3 regions of the Thermoanaerobacterium sp. RBIITD genome follow, and region 1 is predicted to be linked to each of the others. Evidence: a T-box and tRNA genes for the amino acid it is inferred to sense, from the RefSeq annotation. Region 1 holds a T-box; the other regions hold tRNA genes.
What was found. The T-box of region 1 lies ahead of pheS (phenylalanine--tRNA ligase subunit alpha). A T-box ahead of a tRNA ligase gene usually reads a tRNA of that ligase, here a tRNA-Phe.
Positions count from the first base shown of each region.

Region 1 (7,678 bases):
TCATATCTTTTCTATATTGATTACTATAGAAAAACATGATAATCTAATTATGAGATTACCATTATGGAGGGTTATCATGGCGACCAAAAATAGGGAGGTCTACAAATATCTCAATTACAACATAAAAATGAATTTACTAAATGGTATAACATTTTCGATAGGTTTTAATATGATCATGCCATTTGTAGGAATCTTTGCAATTAAATTAGGTGCTAATAATTACGAAGTGTCGCTAATAAATTCTTTGCCGGCATTGATGGCTGTTATTGGAATCATACCTGCTGTAATATTCATTAATAGATCAAATAATGTCTTTAAATTTTCTTACATTCTTGAATACATTACAAGAACTTTTTACTTGTTTGTTGCGCTGGTCCCTTTTTTGAATGGCTATAAACCAGAAGCAGTAGTACTATTTGTAGGATTACTTAATTTACCAGCAATTATTGTCGGTATGTGTTGGCAGTCTTTCATGAGTGATTTGATACCAGCCGAATTTCGTGGGAAAGTTTTTGCAGATAGAAATATTTGGACGGGTTTACTTGGAACAGTATCAGTTTTGATAACAGGATTACTGCTTGATAGGATCAAATTTCCATATGGGTATCAAATAATGTTTTTCATTGCCTTCGTTTTTGGTATGTTAGATTCGTACTATTTTTCAAAGCTTCATTATGTAAGCAAAAATGATAAGAAAGAACCAGTAATGCCTTTTTTAGAATCATTCAAATCCATTATAAAATCAAAAAAGTTTATTTATTTTAGCCTTACTTCGTTCATTTTTACATTTACTTGGATGATGGCGTGGCCGATATTTACCATATATAAAGTCGATAACCTAAATGCCAATAATGCTTGGATGAGCATATTTACGATTGTAGGGTCCATAGGATCAATAATTTCTTATAGGAAATGGGCAGAATTAGCAGACAGGAAGGGAAATGGATTAGCTTTAAGCATAAGCACTTTGCTGATCGCTGTTATACCAATTATGTGGGCAAAAGTTACAAGCTTATATTTAGGAGCTTTTGTTGATTTTTACGGTGGTATTGCAACTGCTGGATATTTAATGCTATCATTAAACTGGTTATTGGAGTTATTACCTGATCATAAAGAAAAGATGAATTATATTGCTATCTATACTATTGTAACGCAATTTGCTGCATTCATATCACCAATATTTGGAACGTGGGTATATGAAGTGACAGGCTATTCAACATTTATGTATATAACAACTATTGCAAGAATATTATCCAGTATATTATTTTTTGCAGTAGCAGCGTATAAACCGACGAAGGTAGTTTATAGAAAAGGAGGAGTTTAGATGAGATATTTAACATCTGGTGAAACCCATGGTGAAGCACTTGCAGCAATAATTGAAGGCTTGCCATCAAATCTTTATGTAGATAAAAATTTTATAGATAATGAGCTTAAAAGAAGACAGTCCGGCTATGGAAGAGGAGAAAGGATGGCAATAGAAAAAGATACAATCCATATTTTAAGTGGCATTAGGAATAATAAAACAACGGGTGCACCATTATGTTTTTTAATAAAAAATCGAGATTACGAAAACTGGAAGGACAAGGAAATACCTGAAATAACAAAGCCAAGGCCTGGTCATGCTGATTTATCTGGTGCTATCAAATATAATCAGAGAGACATGAGAAACATACTTGAAAGGGCAAGTGCCAGAGAAACAGCTGCAAGAGTTGCTATAGGCAGCATTGCAAAACTTTTGCTTAATAATTTTGGGATTACAGTTAAAAGCAAAGTATTAGAGATAGGTGGGAAAAAAAACGAAGAAGAATGGAAATTGCGCATAGATGAGGCAAAAAAAGACGGTGATACACTTGGAGGAATTATTGAGATAACAATAGATGGTGTGCCAATTGGCCTCGGCAGCCATACACAATGGGATAGAAAACTTGATGCAATATTAGCATATAATATAATGAGTGTCCAAGCAATTAAAGGCGTGGAATTTGGTATGGGTTTTTATGCTGCGAAAAATAGTGGTCTTATGGTTCATGATGAGATATATTATAACGGAAAATTTTATCGTAAAACAAATAATGCAGGTGGTATTGAAGGTGGTATATCAAATGGGATGCCCATCGTCATAAAAGCGGCGATGAAACCTATACCTACTTTGAGAAAGCCTTTAAAATCTGTTGATATAAATACAAAAGAAGAAATAGAAGCGGTTTATGAAAGGTCTGACGTTACGGCGGTTGAAGCGGCATCTGTTGTACTTGAGGCTGTTTGTGCATGGGTAATAGCAGATGAATGTACAAAAAAATTCGGTGGAGATTCCATATCTGAGATGTTGAATAACTATAACTTGTATAATAAGTATGTTGAGGAATACTAAAATTTGAACTTAAAAGGTATTGACGATGAAAAAAGTATATGCTATAATTTAACATGTGTTTAAGTAGAAGCCCCCGCTTCTCACCTTTCACCGATGGTGTCAGGTTAACAATTGAAATGTTTTATAAACATCGATACTGAAGCGGGCTTATACTCGCTTATTTTTTTTGAAAATTTTAGGAGGTGCGTATTTATTAACAAGGAGCTGCAGGTTAATGAGGAAATAAGAGATAAGGAAGTACGCCTCATTGATCAGGATGGTAATCAATTAGGGCTAATGTCTGCAAAAGAAGCATATAAAATAGCGATGGAAAGACATATCGATTTGGTTAAAATTGCGCCACAGGCTAATCCACCCGTATGTAAATTGATGGACTTCGGGAAGTACAGGTATGAACAAAGCAAAAAAGAAAAGGAATCGAAAAAGAAACAAAAGGTTATAAATATTAAAGAGATTAGAATGACTCCTGCCATTGAAGAACATGATTTTGGTGTCAAATTAAAAAGTGCGATGAAATTTTTAAAAGATGGTAACAAAGTTAAAGTGACTATAAGGTTCAGAGGCAGAGAGGCAGCACACACAACTCTTGCTGAAGAACTATTAAATAAATTTGCAAAAAATATCGAAGAATTTGGTGTTGTTGAAAAAACCCCAAATATGGAAGGTAGAAATTTAATGATGGTAATAGCACCTAAAAACGTTTAATTAAGGAGGATATAAACATGCCAAAAATGAAAACACATAGAGGGGCAGCGAAGAGATTTTCTCTTACTAAAAGCGGAAAGGTAAAGAGAGCTAAGGCTTTTAAAAGACATATTTTAACTAAAAAGACGAGAAAAACCAAGAGAAATTTAAGAAAGATTGCTTACCTATACAGTACAGATGCAAAGAATATCAAACGTTTAATTCCTTATGCGTAAATTAATTAGGAGGTTATAAAGATGTCAAGAGTAAAGTCAGGTAAAGTTACAAGAAAAAGGCATAAAAAGATATTAAAACTTGCTAAAGGGTATTATGGCGCAAAAAGCAAACTATTTAGAGTTGCAAACCAGGCGGTAATGAAGTCGCTTAATTATGCATACATTGGTAGAAAATTAAGAAAAAGGGATTTTAGAAAACTATGGATTGCCAGAATTAACGCTGCAGCAAGAGCAAATGGTATATCATATAGCAGATTTATAAATGGACTTAAAAAGGCAAATATCGAGATAAATCGAAAGATGTTATCTGAAATGGCAATAAATGATGGTAAAGCCTTTGCAGATTTAGTTAACATAGCTAAACAACAGTTAAATGCGTAAATAATTTGAACTTATGGCCCGGTAGGTATATGCCGGGTTTTAGGTTATATTCAGGAAAGTGAAATATAGTATGGTTATAACTAGCGAAAAGAATGAATTAATTAAAGACATTAAAAAGCTTAACAATAAAAAATACAGGTATAAAAGAAGATTATTTTATATAGAAGGCAAAAACAATGTTATTGAGGCTTTAAAGAGTAATTTTAAGATAGAATACATATTGATTTCAGATAGTTATAAAGAAGCATTAAACATTGATAAAGATAAGCTTATTGTCGTTCAAGAAAATGTGTTAAGAAAAATATCTGATACAGTTACACCTCAAATGATAATGGCCGTTATAAAAATGCCCAATTACGATATTGATGATTTAGTCAAGAAAAATGGAATATATATAATAACAGATGAAGTACAGGACCCGGGTAATCTTGGAACAATTATAAGGTCTGCAGATGCCTTTAAAGCTGATGCAGTATTTACAATAAATAATACTGTTGATATATATAATCCAAAAGTATTAAGATCAACAATGGGATCAATATTTCATATACCTGTTGTTAATGTAATTTTATATGGTGAATTAATGGAAAACTTAAAAAAGAATGGTATAAAAATTTTATCAACAAATTTAAAGGCAAAGAAATATATTTATGAGTACGATATTTCAAATAATATTGCTTTAATATTTGGAAATGAATCAAGAGGCGTAAATCATAGCTTAGATAATTACATTGATGGATCATTTTTAATTCCGATGGAAGGAGACTCAGAATCTCTTAATGTATCAATAGCTGCTTCAATATGCTTATATGAATCTCAGAGGCAGAGGTTGATTAAATAGCTCAAAAATGCTATAATATTTGCAAAATATAGCTCAAATGCAATGAAGGAGTAAAGTACATTATAGACGAACACAGGGAGACAGTGCCATAGATTGAGAGCATTGTTGTTTTTAAGTAATGGAAAGTTCCCTCCTGAGCAGTATGCTGAACAAATAGTAGGCATAACCGGGTTATCCGTTATATATAATGAGTGGGCATTATTGCCAAAATAGGTGGTACCACGGTATTATATCTCCGTCCTTTTGTAGATGGAGATTTTTTAATTCTAAAACAAAATTTATATGAAAGGAGAGAATTTACTTGGAAGAGACGTTAAGGAAACTTTTTGAAGATGCAAAAAATGAATTAAAATCAGCAGATAATATGAAGACCTTAGAGGAATTGAGGATTAAATACCTTGGCAAAAAAGGTGAGTTAACAAAAATATTGAGAGGTATGGGAAGTCTATCACCTGAGGAAAGACCTATAGTAGGCAAATTGTCAAATGAGATAAGAAGCGAAATAGAAAATATGCTTACATCAAGAAAAGATGATATCCTAAAAAAAGAGAAAGAAAAAAAGATAAAGAGCGAATATATAGATATAACATTGCCCGGAAATAGAATAGATATTGGTCATAAACATCCGATGACAAAAGTTTTGGATGAAATAAAGGAGATATTTTTAGGGTTAGGATTTTCTATAGCAGAAGGACCTGAAGTAGAACTTGATTATTACAATTTTGAAGCATTAAATACACCACCAGATCATCCTGCAAGAGACCTTCAGGACACATTTTATATAACAAAAAATATTTTACTTAGGACACAGACATCGCCGGTACAAGTAAGGACAATGGAAAAAAATAAACCACCTATAAAAGTTATTTCTCCTGGTAGAGTTTACAGGTCAGACGAAATTGATGCAACACATTCACCAGTATTTAATCAGATTGAAGGGCTTGCTGTTGATGAAGGAATAACAATGGGGGATCTTAAGGGTGTTCTAAATCTATTTGCAAAGAGATTATTTGGTTCAAATACTAAGACAAAGTTTAGACCACATTATTTCCCATTTACAGAACCCAGTGCAGAGATGGATGTATCATGTTTTGTATGTGGTGGCGAAGGCTGTAGAGTATGCGGATATTCTGGATGGATAGAAATACTTGGTTCAGGAATGGTGCATCCGAATGTACTCAGGATGTCGGGAATAGATCCAGAGAAATACTCCGGTTTTGCGTTTGGAATGGGACTTGACAGAATAACCATGTTAAGTTATGGAATAGATGACTTAAGGCTATTATACGAAAATGATTTGAGATTTATCAAACAGTTTTAAGGAGGAAGATTAATGTTAGTATCTGTCGCATGGCTAAAGGATTATGTTGATGTTTCAGTTGATTCAAAAAAGCTTGCTGATGACCTTACAATGTCCGGTTCCAAAGTTGAAACAATAAAAAATTATGGAAATGATATAAAGAACGTTGTAATTGGGAGAATATTATCCCTGAGCAAACATCCTGATGCAGATAAACTTCAAGTTGGCATCGTCGACGTAGGCAATGAGAAATTACAGATTATAACAGGTGCACAAAATATTAAAGAAGGCGATTATATACCTGTTGCACTTCATGGCTCGACACTGCCAGGTGGTGTTAAAATAAAAAGAGGAAAGCTAAGAGGATTGGAATCCAATGGAATGATGTGTTCGGCTAGAGAATTAGGACTTGATGAAAGTATGCTTCCCGAATTTCAAAGGAACGGTATTTTTATATTGCCTGAACTACCTCTCGGCGAAGATGTTAAAAAAGCTCTTGAGCTAAATGATGATGTTATTGAATTTGAAATAACGCCAAATAGGCCAGATTGTCTATCCATAGTTGGTATTGCAAGGGAGACTGCTGCGACATATAGAAAAAGTTACAATTTGCCCAAAATAGAAATAAAGGAAATATCCGAAGAAAATCCTGCAAGGATTACAATTGAAGCAAAGGATTTATGCTATCGTTATGTTGCAAGGGTAGTTAGAAATGTAAAAATAGGTCCATCACCTATTTGGATGCAAATGAGATTATTAAAATCAGGTATAAGACCGATTAATAATATCGTTGATATTACAAATTATGTTATGTTAGAGCTTGGACAACCATTGCATGCATTTGACCTCGATAAGGTTAAAGACAGACACATAATTGTAAGAAGAGCAATAGATGGTGAGAAATTAATAACACTTGATGATAAAGAGAGAATTCTAGATAGCAATATGCTTGTTATAGCAGATACTGATAAAGCAATAGGATTAGCTGGTGTAATGGGTGGACAAAATACCGAGATAACAAGTGATACCGTCAATATTCTTATAGAAAGTGCCAATTTTAAGGGAAGCAATATAAGGTATACATCGAAAAAACTTGGATTGAGGAGCGAAGCATCTTCAAGATTTGAAAAAGGACTCGATCCAGAAATAACTGTACTTGCATGCAATAGGGCAGCACAGCTCATGGCTGATCTCAGTGGTGGAGAAATATTGAAAGATATGGTTGATGTATATCCAGAAACCTTTGAAAACAAAGTTTTAAATATTAGATATGAGAGAATAAACAGCCTTTTAGGAACCAATCTTACACAAAATGAGATGAAAGATTTATTGCAATTGCTTGATTTTGATGTAACTTATGACAATGATATTTTAAGGGTAACAGTACCTGCTTTTAGAAGGGACATAGAAGGTGAAGCAGATATAGCAGAAGAAGTTGGTAGATTATATGGATATAATAATATTGAAGATACACTTTTAAAAGGCACTCAAATAACTGCAGGAATTAAAACGACAGAACAAAAATTAGAAGATAGAGTAAAAGATATATTTTTATCATGCGGTTTAAATGAGATTATAACAACATCCTTTATGGGAATGAAAGACCTTGATAAAATAAATCTACCAGAAGATAGTCCATATAGAAAAGCAGTGAAAATAATGAACCCTCTCGGTGAAGATCAAGGTTATATGAGGACAACATTATTACCGTCGATGATGAATGTTGCATATACGAATTACAGCCGTAAAGTGTCTGATTTTAAAGCTTTTGAAATATCAAAAATTTTTGTTCCTAAATCATTACCAATAGAAGAACTGCCTATAGAAATTAAAACGGCGATTATAGGAATGTATGGTAAAGAGGT
Region 1 covers NZ_LT906662.1:258,963-266,640, reverse strand. The annotation lists gene CPG45_RS01325 (MFS transporter) at 77-1,324, shown strand; gene aroC (chorismate synthase) at 1,325-2,371, shown strand; ribosomal protein L20 leader region at 2,427-2,542, shown strand; gene infC (translation initiation factor IF-3) at 2,564-3,076, shown strand; gene rpmI (50S ribosomal protein L35) at 3,094-3,291, shown strand; gene rplT (50S ribosomal protein L20) at 3,313-3,672, shown strand; gene CPG45_RS01300 (TrmH family RNA methyltransferase) at 3,743-4,513, shown strand; T-box leader at 4,547-4,759, shown strand; gene pheS (phenylalanine--tRNA ligase subunit alpha) at 4,815-5,834, shown strand; gene pheT (phenylalanine--tRNA ligase subunit beta) at 5,847-7,678, shown strand, end outside.

Region 2 (7,678 bases), 1.6 Mb from region 1:
AGCGGAATTCCTGGTGTAGCGGTGAAATGCGTAGAGATCAGGAAGAATACCAGTGGCGAAAGCGGCTCTCTGGACTTGAACTGACGCTGAGGTGCGAAAGCGTGGGGAGCAAACAGGATTAGATACCCTGGTAGTCCACGCCGTAAACGATGGATACTAGGTGTGGGTGAGGAATCATCCGTGCCGGAGTTAACGCAATAAGTATCCCGCCTGGGGAGTACGGCCGCAAGGCTGAAACTCAAAGGAATTGACGGGGGCCCGCACAAGCAGCGGAGCATGTGGTTTAATTCGAAGCAACGCGAAGAACCTTACCAGGGCTTGACATCCACAGAATCGAGTAGAAATACTCGAGTGCCTCGTAAGAGGAGCTGTGAGACAGGTGGTGCATGGTTGTCGTCAGCTCGTGTCGTGAGATGTTGGGTTAAGTCCCGCAACGAGCGCAACCCCTGTTGGTAGTTGCCAGCGTAAAGACGGGCACTCTACCGAGACTGCCGTGGACAACACGGAGGAAGGTGGGGATGACGTCAAATCATCATGCCCTTTATGCCCTGGGCTACACACGTGCTACAATGGCCTGAACAAAGGGGAGCGAAGGAGCGATCCGGAGCGAATCCCAAAAAACAGGTCCCAGTTCAGATTGCAGGCTGCAACCCGCCTGCATGAAGACGGAGTTGCTAGTAATCGCAGATCAGCATGCTGCGGTGAATACGTTCCCGGGCCTTGTACACACCGCCCGTCACACCACGAGAGTTTACAACACCCGAAGTCAGTGAGCTAACCGAAAGGAGGCAGCTGCCGAAGGTGGGGTAAATGATTGGGGTGAAGTCGTAACAAGGTAGCCGTATCGGAAGGTGCGGCTGGATCACCTCCTTTCTAAGGAGAAAATCCTACAAAAAGTATTAAAAGGCGAATTGTAATTATTAAGAGAGAGACGATTAATTGCGCTTTCGTAATATACTAGGCGAGTGAAGCGCAGTGAGGCGTATGAGCGAAAGCGAAAGCCGTCACAACGCATAGACGGCGTTAGCCGAACAAGCGTAAGGAGCCTAAAGTATATAGAAAGCACAATTTGTCGAACGATAATAATTACAATGAGCATATCTCACTGTTCAGTTTTGAGGGTTAAACCCTCAGCATGGTTATGGGGGTGTAGCTCAGTTGGGAGAGCACCTGCCTTGCAAGCAGGGGGTCAGGAGTTCGAATCTCCTCATCTCCACCATGGGCTTATAGCTCAGGTGGTTAGAGCGCACGCCTGATAAGCGTGAGGTCGATGGTTCGAGTCCATCTAAGCCCACCATGATATAAGTGAACCTTGAAAACTGCACAATGCAAAAAAGGGTAACGAGAAAAACGAGTTACAATGAGAACCGATATACATTGTCCGGAAAATATTATTAAAAGCGAACGATTAATGAAGCTTTCGTAATATATCACGATGAACGTAGCGCAGTTTGGCGTATGAGCGAAAGCGAAAGCCGTCACAACGCATAGACGGCGTTAGCCAAACAAGCGAAGAGAACCGATGATATATTAGATAAGCGGAATTTGTGAGCGTTAATAATAATTTTCCAAAGAAAAGCGATGTATAAAAAAGAGAAGGTCAAGTTACAAAGGGCGTATGGTGGATGCCCAGGCACTTAGAGCCGAAGAAGGACGCAGCGAGCGGCGAAACGCTCCGGGGAGCCGCAAGCAGGCAGAGATCCGGAGATATCCGAATGGGGAAACCCGCTTAAGGTAATACTTAAGCATCCCATGGTGAACACATAGCCATGAGGAAGGGAGACCGCGCGAACTGAAACATCTAAGTAGCGCGAGGAAAAGAAAGAAAAATCGATTTCCCAAGTAGCGGCGAGCGAACAGGAAAGAGCCCAAACCATCACCTATGGTGATGGGGTTTAGGACCACGCAAAAGGAGTATCGGACGAAGCCGAACGGACCTGGAAAGGCCGGCCAAAGACGGTGAAAGCCCAGTAGGCGAAAGAAAGATACCAAGGTGGGATCCAGAGTACCACAGGATAGGCAACCCGGTGGGAAGACGGGAGGACCATCTCCCAAGGCTAAATACTCCTAAGTGACCGATAGCGCAAAGTACCGTGAGGGAAAGGTGAAAAGAACCCCGGGAGGGGAGTGAAAAAGAACCTGAAACCATATGTCCACAAGCAGTGGAAGTCTGGCACTCAACTGAACATGTTAGGGAGGAGAAAAAAGAACTAGCGTGTCCGGTTGAGTGCCAGACGACCACGTACTTTTTGTAGAACGGACCGGCGAGTTATAGATATGCAGCAAGGTTAAGCGAAAGCGGAGCCGAAGCGAAAGCGAGTCTAAAAAGGGCGGAAGTTGCATATCATAGACCCGAAACCGTGCGACCTACCCATGATCAGGGTGAAGCCGGAGTAAGATCTGGTGGAGGCCCGAACCACGTTGACGTTGAAAAGTCATGGGATGAATTGTGGGTAGAGGAGAAATTCCAATCGAGCTCGGAGATAGCTGGTTCTCCCCGAAATAGCTTTAGGGCTAGCCTCAGGGAGTAAATATGGAGGTAGAGCACTGAATGGGCTAGGGGCCAAAAAGGCTACCGAACCCTATCAAACTCCGAATGCCATATTGATACCTGGGAGTCAGACTACGAGTGATAAGATCCGTGGTCAAAAGGGAAAGAGCCCAGACCGACAGCTAAGGTCCCAAAGAGCATGTTAAGTGGGAAAGGAAGTAGGACTTCCAAGACAACCAGGATGTTGGCTTAGAAGCAGCCATACATTCAAAGAGTGCGTAATAGCTCACTGGTCGAGAAATCCTGCGCCGAAAATAAACGGGGCTAAAACATGACACCGAAGCTTCGGATGAAAAATGGTAGGGGAGCGTACTGTATAGGGGGAAGGATAAGCGGAAGCGAATCTGGACAATACAGTAGAGAGAATGCCGGTATAAGTAACGAGAGTAAGGCGAGAAACCTTACCGTCGAAAGCCTAAGGATTCCTGGGGAAGGATAATCCGCCCAGGGTAAGTCGGGACCTAAGCCGAGGCGAAAGCGTAGGCGATGGACAACCGGTAATGAGTCCGGTACCACCAATATCCGATAAAAGAGAAGCAAGGACGCAGCGAGATAAGAAAAGCGTGCGGTTGGTAGAGCACGTCCAAGCAGCGACGAAAAGGGATGTGAGTGAAGTACCACATACCATAAGAGCTGTAACGGGGAGCCGAAAGGCGAAGTTTCAAAGGGGCTGCCGAGAAAAATTGCTATCGAGGATAAAGGTGCCCGTACCGCAAACCGACACAGGTAGGCGAGGAGAGAATCCAAAGACGAGCGGGAGAACCCTCATTAAGGAACTCGGCAAAAAGACTCCGTAACTTCGGGAGAAGGAGTGCCGAAAGGCCGCAGAGAAGAGGCCCAAGCGACTGTTTACCAAAAACACAGGTTTCTGCTAAGTCGAAAGACGAAGTATAGGAGCTGACGCCTGCCCGGTGCTGGAAGGTTAAGGGGAAATGTTATCCGGCACTCAACTATACCTATTAGGAGTGAAAAAGATGTATTATGTCTATGTAATAAAGAATGAAAAAGGAGGCATATATACAGGCTATTCAGAGAATCTACGAAAAAGAGTAGAGGCACATAATAAAGGATTAAACAAGTACACAAAAGAGCATAAATGGGAAATAATTTATTATGAAGCATACAAAGCGAAAGAAGATGCAATAAAAAGAGAAAAACAATTAAAAGAATCTCATAACGCAAGAAGATGGTTAAAAGAAAGAATAGCCAAAAGTAAAAACTCTTAGTAGATAGAGTTGAGTGCCGGAGAAGCATAGAACTTAAGCCCCAGTAAACGGCGGCCGTAACTATAACGGTCCTAAGGTAGCGAAATTCCTTGTCGGGTAAGTTCCGACCTGCACGAAAGGCGTAACGACTTGGGCGCTGTCTAGATGGGGGACCCGGTGAAATTGTAGTACTCGTGAAGATGCGAGTTACCCGCGACAGGACAGAAAGACCCCATGGAGCTTTACTGCAGCTTGTCACTGGATTTTAGTAATCCCTGTACAGGATAGGTGGGAGGCAGAGAAAGATGGGCGCAAGCCTATCTGGAGCCGACGTTGGGATACCACCCTGAGATTACCGAAATTCTAACATAGGAGCCGTAAGCCGGCATATGGACACTGACAGGCGGGCAGTTTGACTGGGGCGGTCGCCTCCAAAAAAGTAACGGAGGCGTCCAAAGGTTACCTCAGCGCGGAAGGAAATCGCGCGTAAGAGTGCAAAGGCAGAAGGTAGCCTAACTGTGAGAAAAACAATTCGAGCAGGGACGAAAGTCGGGCTTAGTGATCCGGCGGTAGAGAATGGGATTGCCGTCGCTCAACGGATAAAAGCTACCCTGGGGATAACAGGCTGATCTCCCCCAAGAGTCCACATCGACGGGGAGGTTTGGCACCTCGATGTCGGCTCATCGCATCCTGGGGCTGAAGTAGGTCCCAAGGGTTGGGCTGTTCGCCCATTAAAGCGGTACGCGAGCTGGGTTCAGAACGTCGTGAGACAGTTCGGTCCCTATCCGTCGCGGGCGTAGGAAATTTGAGAGGGGCTGCCCTTAGTACGAGAGGACCGGGGTGGACGAACCGATGGTGTACCAGTTGCGTAGCCGTACGCACAGCTGGGTAGCCAAGTTCGGAAGGGATAAACGCTGAAAGCATCTAAGCGTGAAACCCACCTCAAGATAAGATTTCCCAAACCGAAAGGGAGTAAGACACCTTGAAGAAGACGAGGTAGATAGGCCGGAGGTGTAAGAGTAGAAATACTTTGAGCTGACCGGTACTAATAAGTCGAGGACTTGACCAAAGAAGCATTGTGCAGTATTCAAAGTTCATTTAGAAAAAGCATATATGTGAAGAATCCAAAGAAGAAAATATTATTGGAGAGAGCGATTAATTGCGTTTTCGTAATATACTCGGCGAACGAAGTGCAGTGAGGCGTCAAAAGACGTCACAACGCATAGACGGCTTTAGCCGAACAAACGAAGTGAGCCGAAAGTATATAGAAAACACAATTTGCGAACGGAAATAATATATTCTAAGAGAAGAATCAACATATATGCAAAGAAATGAACAGAAGATTTCCGGTGGCAATAGCGGAGGTTAAAAACCCGTTCCCATACCGAACACGGAAGTGAAGCCCTCCAGCGCCGATGGTACTGCTATTGCGGGAGAGTAGGTCGCTGCCGGATTTAAAATAGTCCTCAGTAGCTCAATGGTGGAGCAACCGGCTGTTAACCGGTAGGCTGTAGGTTCGAGCCCTACCTGAGGAGCCAATATGTGGCCCCGTGGTCAAGTGGTTAAGACATCGCCCTTTCACGGCGGTAACATGGGTTCGAATCCCGTCGGGGTCACCAAAAAAATAAGGGCCTTTAGCTCAGTTGGTAGAGCGGTCGGCTCATAACCGATTGGTCCGGGGTTCGAGTCCCTGAAGGCCCACCATAAATTTAATATATTTGCGGCCCAATAGCTCAGTTGGTTAGAGCGCCAGCCTGTCACGCTGGAGGTCGAGGGTTCGAGCCCCTTTTGGGTCGCCATTATCATACATACGCCTCGATAGCTCAGTCGGTAGAGCAAGGGACTGAAAATCCCTGTGTCAGTGGTTCGATTCCACTTCGAGGCACCAGCAGGAAATAGGAGTTTCAACAATATGTTGAAGCTTTTTTTATTTTAAATAAGCTTTGCAGTGTATATTAATTATTTTAATTGAATTATAGTTTTCATACATTTTTCAAAAATTAAAGTTGTTATAAGTACTTAATGCCAGTGAGAAATTTTTAGTTTCAAGCCACTTGTCGAGATAATCTCTTATAATTATGTTTGATTCGTCTAGTGGCAATTTTCCTGTATCAAATTCAACTAGTTTTTTTGATGAATATTTATGTGCTTCTGCTTTATTTTTACACTCAATAGTTTCAATGTGATATTTCCTTTTTCTATTGGCATCTAGTCCAATATAGAAGCTTATTTTATATTTTTTACCTTTTATGATTTCCTTAACTGAACCTCATTGCCTGCTCATATAATAAACCTCCTTAAAATAAGATCTTAATAATTTAAAAAATATACCAGATTAATTACTTTTAATATCATAAAATTATGAAGAAATTATGCTTCCTCTTTTAAAGTTAATATCTGATAATAAGCTGTATAATAATAAATATTGTGAAGAAAAGCTTGCAAAAGAATTTGGTTTAACTGATGAAGAACTAAATAAAAAACTTCAGGGCGGTGCAAAAGTATTCTATAATCGATTAGGTTGGGCAAAAAATTATTTAAAAAATGCGTGTCTCATAGAATTTCCTCAAAGAGGACAAGAATTATTAAAAGAAAATCACATAAATATAAATTCGAAGTACCTTATGAAATACAGAGAATATCAGGAATTTGCTGAATTTTCAGAAGATGTTATGGAGTATGCAAAAAGATTGACAAGTAAAAAAATAATTTTAATAGATGGATATCAATTAGCGGAATTTATGATTGATTTCAACGTGGGTGTATCAATTCAAGAAACTTATGAAATCAAACGTCTTGATACTGATTATTTTGAAGAATAAATTTAGAGGAAAACAATAAATAGCATATAACATGGTCAATGAATTTTATATGAAGGCTTATCACAGAATAATTACAAAATTTAAGATTAACTATTGACTTAATAAATAAAATAATATATAATAAAATCAACAAGGGATTACATAAATAGATTAGAAGTTTGTAAGATTTTTGGAAAGAATAAAATTATGATTTATTTAAAACTTAATATTGATTAAGTCGAAAGTTTTTTAAAGTTGCAGATGCTTAGAATCGCAAATTTTAGATTTATAATAAAACTAATATGTTGAAAGAATTTGCGAATATAAGATTTGTTTTGATAAAACTAATATTTTATAATTTAAAATGATTTCGAGTGAGTTAAAGATAGCTTTTGAAAGTTAAGAAAAGGTTTAATAAAACGAGGCTTATTTTCTTTAAGATTGTGCTGAATGTCAGAAAATGGCTTGATGACATTTAACAATTTAAAATGCTTTTAGAGGAAATCTCCGTTTATGAAAAGAATATATGTTATTCAAATGATGGAGATCCTTTAAAAATATATTGCAAAACCTCAATATTGTAGAGTTTATTGAAGTTTTGCAGAAAATTAATAGAATACACAGAAGGGGGGAAATAGTGGCAAGTATTAGAGATGTAGCTAAAAAAGCAGATGTTAGTGCAACGACAGTTTCTAGAGTTTTAAACGATAAGGGATATGTATCTGAAGATACTAGAAAAAAAGTGCTCAAAGCAATGAAAGATTTAAATTATACACCTAATGAACTAGCTCGTAATTTATTCCACAAAAAGGCAGGAATTGTAGCTGTTTTAGTCCCTGATATTTCGCATCCTTTTTTTTCGGAGTTTGTAAAGTACGTGGAAATGGAACTGTATGAAGCAGGGTTTAAAACTATGATTTGCAATACAATAAAAGAGCAAAATTATGAGTTGGAATATCTGGATATGCTAAATCGGCATATAGTAGATGGGATTATTACTGGAGTTCATTCATTGGAAATTGAGGAATATCTAAAAATTAATAAGCCCATTGTAGCGTTAGACCGATATTTAGGCGAGAATATACCGGTTGTAGGAGCAAATCATAAGCGTGGGGGGGAAA
Region 2 covers NZ_LT906662.1:2,061,137-2,068,814, forward strand. The annotation lists rRNA gene CPG45_RS09980 (16S ribosomal RNA) at 1-873, shown strand, start outside; tRNA gene CPG45_RS09985 (tRNA-Ala) at 1,144-1,219, shown strand; tRNA gene CPG45_RS09990 (tRNA-Ile) at 1,221-1,297, shown strand; rRNA gene CPG45_RS09995 (23S ribosomal RNA) at 1,599-4,825, shown strand; rRNA gene rrf (5S ribosomal RNA) at 5,102-5,210, shown strand; tRNA gene CPG45_RS10005 (tRNA-Asn) at 5,220-5,294, shown strand; tRNA gene CPG45_RS10010 (tRNA-Glu) at 5,301-5,375, shown strand; tRNA gene CPG45_RS10015 (tRNA-Ile) at 5,385-5,460, shown strand; tRNA gene CPG45_RS10020 (tRNA-Asp) at 5,479-5,555, shown strand; tRNA gene CPG45_RS10025 (tRNA-Phe) at 5,569-5,644, shown strand; gene CPG45_RS10035 (winged helix-turn-helix domain-containing protein) at 6,129-6,578, shown strand; gene CPG45_RS10040 (LacI family DNA-binding transcriptional regulator) at 7,195-7,678, shown strand, end outside.
Region 2: it has a tRNA-Phe gene. The T-box ahead of pheS (phenylalanine--tRNA ligase subunit alpha) is inferred to sense a tRNA for this amino acid. The anticodon was not compared.

Region 3 (7,678 bases), 900 kb from region 1:
TTTCTGCAAAAAAGGTAGATCAAAATAATCAAACTCAATTTCTTTTTCAATTCCTTTATTAAGGTTAAAATCGAATAATATGCAGATTAGTTTATCCCTTAATATCTTAAGTGTTGCAACATAACCATTTTTAGTATTTATCTCAAGCATTACGGGCCTTCTACCCCCGGTTGATGATCCCATTCCTGATTCTATCAAAATTTTCTCGTTTAGTAATTCCTCTACCAGGTCAGATACTGCTGTCATACTTAATCCCACACGCTGTGAAATCTCTGTCCTTGATAAAGGTCCATCATTCAATAATAATTTCAATATACATTTCTTATTTTTCTCTTTCAATTCTTTTAAATTACTTTTATGTCTCATTATTACCTCCAACTTTCTAAGATATTCGTAATAAGTTAGCAATATACTTTTTACTAAGTTCTTATTATCTTAATATTGTTAATTCGACATTAATTAAAAAAATCCTTCTTTAATATAAAAAAAATTTATTCATTAAAAAACAGGTCTTCATCTGATTAGTTATCAATAATAGAGAATCATATGTTTATGTTAATCTAAAACTGGTTCTTACCAAAAGTGAATTAAAATGTATTAAAAATATGATATGATAATACATTCAAAAACATTATAAAAGAAGTCATTAAATGAATGAATTTATTTAAGATGCTGGATGAAAATTTAGAATATAAAAGCCAAAAAATAATTGGTAATACCATATACATAAAACAGAATCAAATAAAAAGAATTGAAATGCCCTTTCTGTGGTCATACATCATCAAAAGTTCATTCCCATTATAAAAGAAGCTTTCAAGATCTTCCAATGCAAGGCAATAAATGACAATACAAGAAATATAAGTAAACTAATTGAGTACAAAAATTTAATAAAGCTGCTGTACAAGCCTATTGAGGAAGTAAAAATGATTTCTCAAGAACAATTGGATAGAGTATGCAATGAATATCCATTTTACGCAAGTATATATCATCTTATTAATGAATTCAGAACAATACTGCTAGAAAAAAATATTTTTTAATATTTGCATAAGCCTTTTGCTTTTTTATAAAATATTTATGGCGATGTGGCAATTGAACTTATACACCATCCATCATATAAAGACGTTCTTGTAACTGTTATAAATCTTTCAAATTTTCCCTCCAAATCAGGAAACTTATTAATGTCAGTTGATTCTTATACATAATAAACATGATAAACTCTAGATGTTTTTTCTACATCAGACGACTAACAAATGCGGTACATCTTGTACTATATTTAGCATTATTACTTTAAGTTCCTCTGGTTCGAGTAATTCTTTATATTTTAAAATCATACACCTATTTATTATTTCATTTTCAAGTGATATATCATTGTATGCCATATTATCAATGTCCTTTTCATTATCTTTAATATCGCTATTATACTTTGCTGCATCTAATATTAAATGCTCTTTCTTTTTGATGTCCTTATCTTTTTTATAATTTTTGCAGCTTCATAATTAATACATCTCTCAATAAACTTAATAAGGGCAAACTCAATACTTCTGCCTTCCATACCCTTAACCTCCCATTGCTTTACTTTTAATTAATTATAAGCATAATTATATATAATTTACTAATAATTCCTTAATTTTATATTATAATCTGGTAACAATGTAAATTGCTGCTTTATCTCTTTATGCCTTTATGTTTTTAATTTTAGGATATTTTGTTGTAAAATATAGGTATGTGAAATATAATTTTGCATAAAAATTATACTAAGATGCATTTGAAAACTGTTAAAATATTCAATAGTCCAAATTATATACTATTATTGGAAAACTGGAAATAAAATTTGCGTAACTATTTAACTGTCTATACCAAAATAAGAGATAAATTTTTTAAAAATAAAATGAAAGAGAGATGTTTAGTGTGAAGGAATTTCCATTATCTAGGGTATATCGTTTCATTGAGCCGGGACTAGTCGTATTAGTAGCCACTTCTAACGAAGGGAAATTTAATCTAATGACATTGAGTTATCATATGATGATTGACGACGGAAGCAGTCCTTTAATTGGCTGTTTTATTATTTTTAAGCAAAATTGTTACTTCATTTACAACATCAAACAAATTCTTTCTTCTTTTTATCTGTTTTCTTCTTCCAGATGTTTTCTTTCAGTTATATCATCAATAATTATCTGAGTGCCTAATACCTTATCTCCTTCTTCTAATGGTTTGTGATACGATTGCACCTAAAATTGCCTCATTTTCCTCAAGCTCTTCTTTTAATGCTCTACGCTCGGTCAGGTCAGTCACCAGAGAATGCTATAAAGCGATGGTTCAAGAGTAGTAGCAGTTTCAGTAACATGATTTAATGCATCTATTGTAACCGCTATTGTCTGCTTTTTGTCAAGCTTTGTCATAAGTAAAGGGTCATCTATGGCATATATAGAGTACAGGCAATCATAGACCACGACAGGCTTATAATTTTTTTCTGGTATTGTAGCTACCGCAAATCTGTTTACTTCAGTACCAGTACCGTAAGTAAGGTTTATAGCTATAATAGGAACACCTTTTTCGGGTATGAATTTCTGTTCATAAAGTTCTCTTGCATTTTTATCAGTGTACTCCAGCAGCACAGCTACACTTTTCGCAGTATCTATAGGGCTACCAACGCCAATTCCGATAACAACTTCTGCCCCGGTTTCACGGCCGATTTTGGCTGCTTCATCAATCATATCAACAGTAGGATTCGGCCCTACTATGTCATAAAGTGAATATTTGATATTGATAATTTAATATATTATATCATATATGACATCCATATTATGTCATTTAAAAAATCATATTGTAATATTTTTGGATTTTATCTTCTAACGTATCCATACTAATAAACCTAGCTTCTCTTATCACTTCTTTTCCCTCAATATAAACAAGTATAGATGGAACAGTAAAAATAGAAAATTCACCAGATGCTGCAGGTAATTCATCTATAGAAACATGAAAAGCCGATATATTAGGATAGGTCAAAAGCATCTCGTCAATCTTTGGCAGAAGTGTTGTACAAATACCACAGTTCACCGTTGAAAAGTACAATAGTACCATATTATTTCTTTTAATTAATCTTTTCATATCATCAATATTATTAAGCTTTTGCAAGTTTTTCCTCATCCTATCTTTCTCCTATAAAATTAAATATAAAATTCGCAATAAAAAAAATAAAGCCATTAAAGGCTTATTATCACTATATTAAATATGGAGGCGGCATCCAGATTCGAACTGGAGATAAAGGTTTTGCAGACCTCTGCCTTACCACTTGGCTATGCCGCCATAGTTTGGAGCGGACAACGAGACTCGAACTCGCGACCCTCACCTTGGCAAGGTGATGCTCTACCAACTGAGCTATGTCCGCATTATTTTCTCTGGTGCCTCGAAGTGGAATCGAACCACTGACACAGGGATTTTCAGTCCCTTGCTCTACCGACTGAGCTATCGAGGCTTATTGGCGACCCAAAAGGGGCTCGAACCCTCGACCTCCAGCGTGACAGGCTGGCGCTCTAACCAACTGAGCTATTGGGCCTCAATGGTGGTCGCAATAGGGCTCGAACCTATGACCCCCTGCTTGTAAGGCAGGTGCTCTCCCAGCTGAGCTATACGACCATTTCTCGTGACAACTAATAGTATACCTAAAAATAATTAATTCGTCAATATCTTTTTTTAATTTTTCCCATTAACGGGTTTATTTATAGCTATTATGAATTATCGTACTAATCTTTATACTTCCTTTTTACAAAAATCAAAAAAATACTTATACCTTTAAAAAAATTATAAATTAAGAAATATCTATACTTCCTATGTGAAATAAAAAATGCAAAACCCTAACATTTCTGTTAGGGTAAGTTCTCTTATTAATCAAACTTTTTTAACATTTGCAGCTTGAGGACCTTTTTCAGCTTCAACTATATCAAACTCAACTTCTTGACCTTCCTCTAATGTCTTAAAACCATCTTGTTCAATAGCTGAGTAGTGTACGAAGACATCAGAACCTCCTTCTCTTTCTATGAAGCCATATCCTTTCTCAGCATTGAACCATTTCACTTTACCTCTTACCATTATATCTTCCTCCAAACGTGATAAATAATTTACCTATTTATAATAGCACTCAATCATATATATTGTCAAATCTTAATTTTATTTTTCTTCTTTATTTAAATATGTGATAATATTACTTAATGCTTCACTAGCAGAACATCTTATAACTACATCCGCCCTATTATCTTCAGGTGTTCTAGTTTTATTAATTATTATGAGATGTTTTACAAGGCCGGGCAAAAAATTGACAGGTGATACCGTTAATGAAGATCCTATTACTATCATCAAATCACTGTTGCTTGCCTCATGCCATGCCTTTTCAAAGTCTTCCGGCATAGGATCGCCAAACATTACAACATCTGGCCTTAAAATGCCATTACATTTATCGCATATCGGTGGAATCTCCCTTTTTTCTATTTTGTCATTGAGCACGTCAATAGAAACTTTTGTACCGCAGTTCATGCAACTTCCCGTTCTAGTTTGGCCATGGACTTCAAATATCCTATGTGAGCCAGCTTTTTGATGTAAGTTATCAATATTTTGCGTTATTATACCCGATATTAAGCCTTCATCTTCCATTTGAGCCAGTATGTAATGTGCTTTATTAGGCCTTGCATCTTTCATTGAGAGCAGTATTTTAAAACCATTGTTATAAAATTTTATAGGGTCGTTATATAAAACTCGCGTCGACAAGGCTTCCATTGGATCCATCTTTTCCCATAGTCCTGTTCCAGGGCTTCTAAAATCCGGAATACCGCTTTCAGTTGATATACCTGCACCTGTCAAAACAATTGTTTTTTTAGATTTTTTAATTAGCTCTGCGGCTTTTTCATAAACATTTGTATCAACATTCACTATACTCACCTCTTCAATACAAGTATATCACTTTAAAAAGATTATGCATCATAAAGTTATATGTTTTTTTCTTTTTTTTACAATAGCTCCAATTTTACCGGTTTCTTGAGCAGTTAAATTTGACCACCCGACTCTAAGCACTTTTTCAAATAAACCGAGTTCTTTTGCCGCTTCGATTTTAAGTTTTTCATTCATGGTATCAACTCCCCTTAATCATTATTTAAAAAACTGAAATAGGTATCTTTTCACCTGTAGATGTTCAATAATATAGTTCATATCATTTGGATAATGTATCATCATTTTTAAAAATATAATAAAAATTTATTTTGTATTTAAAAAAATATCCTTTGTGCTATCAATGTCTATAATATTTTTAGATGGTTTACTAGCATCATTCCAGTTCATTATCACATTAATTATTTTCCCATCTTTGATGATTTTAATTCTTATGAATTATCCGTTACTATTGCGTTTTTGTACCTACGATAAAATAAGTATGTAATTTCATCTTGGTTTATTGCAGGATTTTTAACCAATATTAGATTTGATGCCTTATCACAAAAATTATTTTTAATTTATTCTATAACCTTATTCACATCATGATGTGTATCATAAACTTTCCAATTATAATACCATGTATCCATATTTTCACTTATTATAATCCCCGTACATGAGTCTACAGCAATATTTACATTATTTATCGAGTTCTCATGTGTTTCATTCCAGTTAAATGCGTATGCAAGTTCTTTTGTCAAATAATATGCATTAATTTTATCTTTTTTTCATATATAATATTCTATGTATTTTACGAACATCATCCATAAATAGCAAAAAAAATCCGGGTAAATCCGGATTTTATTTTAAAGAGCAACAACTTCCTTAACTTCTGGTACTTCTTCCTTTATTGCTCTTTCTATTCCTTCTTTTAATGTCATCATTGCAAATGGGCAACCGCCACAAGCGCCTGTCAATTTGACTTGCACAACTCCATCATCAGATACATCGATGAGTTCAACATCTCCTCCATCTGCTTGAAGCGACGGTCTTAAAAGACTTAAAACTTCTTCTACTTTTTCCTTCACAATATGCCCTCCTTTCATTATTCCCTAACTTATTATACCACGAAAAACAAAAAAATAGAAATTATTTAAATGGATATTAACATTATATTTCCTTTTTAATATAATTTCTTATAAGATAATTTTTATTTTTTAAACTAAAGTGGTATCATATATTTGAAAGGGGTTGTTATTATGTTATTTACACCATTAAAAATAAAAAATACTACAATCAAAAATCGCATTATGATGTCGCCTATGTGCCAATATTCGGCAGGACAAGATGGCATCGCTAATTCATGGCATTTTGTACATTATGTTACAAGAGCTGTCGGTGGTGTTGGTCTAATAATGCTTGAAGCAACCGCTGTTGAAAGCAGAGGTAGAATATCTGATGGTGATTTGGGTTTATGGAGTGATAATCAAGTCGAACCATTAAAAAAAATAGTAGATGAATGCAAAAAATATGGAGCGGTTGTAGGTGTTCAACTTGCACACGCTGGTAGAAAATGCCAAGTTTTAAGTGAAATGCCTGTAGCACCTTCGACGATGGAATGGAGTAATGAATACAAGATACCACATGAAATTACTAAGAGTGAAATAGATGAAATTATAAACAACTTTAAAAGTGCAGCTTTAAGGGCACTTAATGCCGGATTTGATATAATAGAAATACACGCAGCACATGGCTATTTAATACACGAATTTCTATCACCTTTGTCAAATAAAAGAAGCGATGAATACGGTGGTACAACTGAAAATAGAGTAAGATTTTTAAAACAAGTAATAAAATCTGTAAAGGAAGTATGGCCCGGGGATAAACCCCTCTTCGTAAGAGTATCTGCTGATGATTATACTGATGGTGGAATCGATATAGAAGAGATGGTTAAAATCCTATCATACTTAAAAGATAGCGGTGTTGATTTAATCGATGTTAGCAGTGGTGGCCTTTTAAATGCTAAAATTGATCTATATCCCGGATATCAAGTAAAGTATTCTGAAAGAATAAAAAAAGACCCTGGGTTTATGACGGCTACCGTCGGTCTTATAACCAGAGCTGAAATGGCTGAACAATTGCTTAAAGATGGTAAAGCAGATTTAATAGCACTCGGAAGAGAACTTCTCAGAAATCCATATTGGCCATTATATGCCGCTCATGACCTTAAAGAAGATATTGAATGGCCACAACAATATGAAAGGGGGAGGTTTAGAGTCTAGCGTCCAGCTCCACCTCCACCTGTAGAGCCACCTCCAAAACTACCTCCGCCACCGCCGGAACCTCCAAAACCACCGAAGCCGCCACCAACCCCCCCGCCACCAAATCCTCCGGGACCACCGCCCCACCACCAATAACGGCGGAAGGGTCCTCTTCTATGATTTCCAAAGATGCTAAATGCTATAATAAGCAAAACAATTGCGGTAATAATATTGCCAATGTTATCTTTTTTACTTCTTGATTTTACTACATAATCGTCGGTATTAAAATTATTTAAATCAATATTATACTCTTTGGCCACACTTGCAGCAATTGCCTTATATCCGTCAAGAATGCCTCCAGAATAATCTTTCTTTTCCCATTTAGACAATACATAATCATCAAGTATTCTACCGGCGACAGAATCAGGTATAGCTCCTTCAAGTCCATATCCAATCGATATAAAAACTTTACCACTTTTGCCCTCTAAAAGTCTTTTTTT
Region 3 covers NZ_LT906662.1:2,766,322-2,773,999, reverse strand. The annotation lists gene CPG45_RS13375 (ROK family transcriptional regulator) at 1-366, opposite strand, end outside; gene CPG45_RS18310 (transposase family protein) at 752-844, shown strand; gene CPG45_RS16920 (hypothetical protein) at 1,236-1,379, opposite strand; partial or broken gene CPG45_RS13365 (iron-containing alcohol dehydrogenase) at 2,295-2,768, opposite strand; gene CPG45_RS13360 (thioredoxin family protein) at 2,812-3,147, opposite strand; tRNA gene CPG45_RS13355 (tRNA-Cys) at 3,233-3,306, opposite strand; tRNA gene CPG45_RS13350 (tRNA-Gly) at 3,313-3,388, opposite strand; tRNA gene CPG45_RS13345 (tRNA-Phe) at 3,400-3,475, opposite strand; tRNA gene CPG45_RS13340 (tRNA-Asp) at 3,480-3,556, opposite strand; tRNA gene CPG45_RS13335 (tRNA-Val) at 3,561-3,636, opposite strand; gene CPG45_RS13330 (cold-shock protein) at 3,889-4,089, opposite strand; gene CPG45_RS13325 (SIR2 family NAD-dependent protein deacylase) at 4,168-4,923, opposite strand; gene CPG45_RS13320 (alpha/beta-type small acid-soluble spore protein) at 4,972-5,118, opposite strand; gene CPG45_RS13315 (hypothetical protein) at 5,499-5,678, opposite strand; gene CPG45_RS13310 (NifU family protein) at 5,784-6,005, opposite strand; gene namA (NADPH dehydrogenase NamA) at 6,177-7,199, shown strand; gene CPG45_RS13300 (TPM domain-containing protein) at 7,196-7,678, opposite strand, start outside.
Region 3: it has a tRNA-Phe gene. The T-box ahead of pheS (phenylalanine--tRNA ligase subunit alpha) is inferred to sense a tRNA for this amino acid. The anticodon was not compared.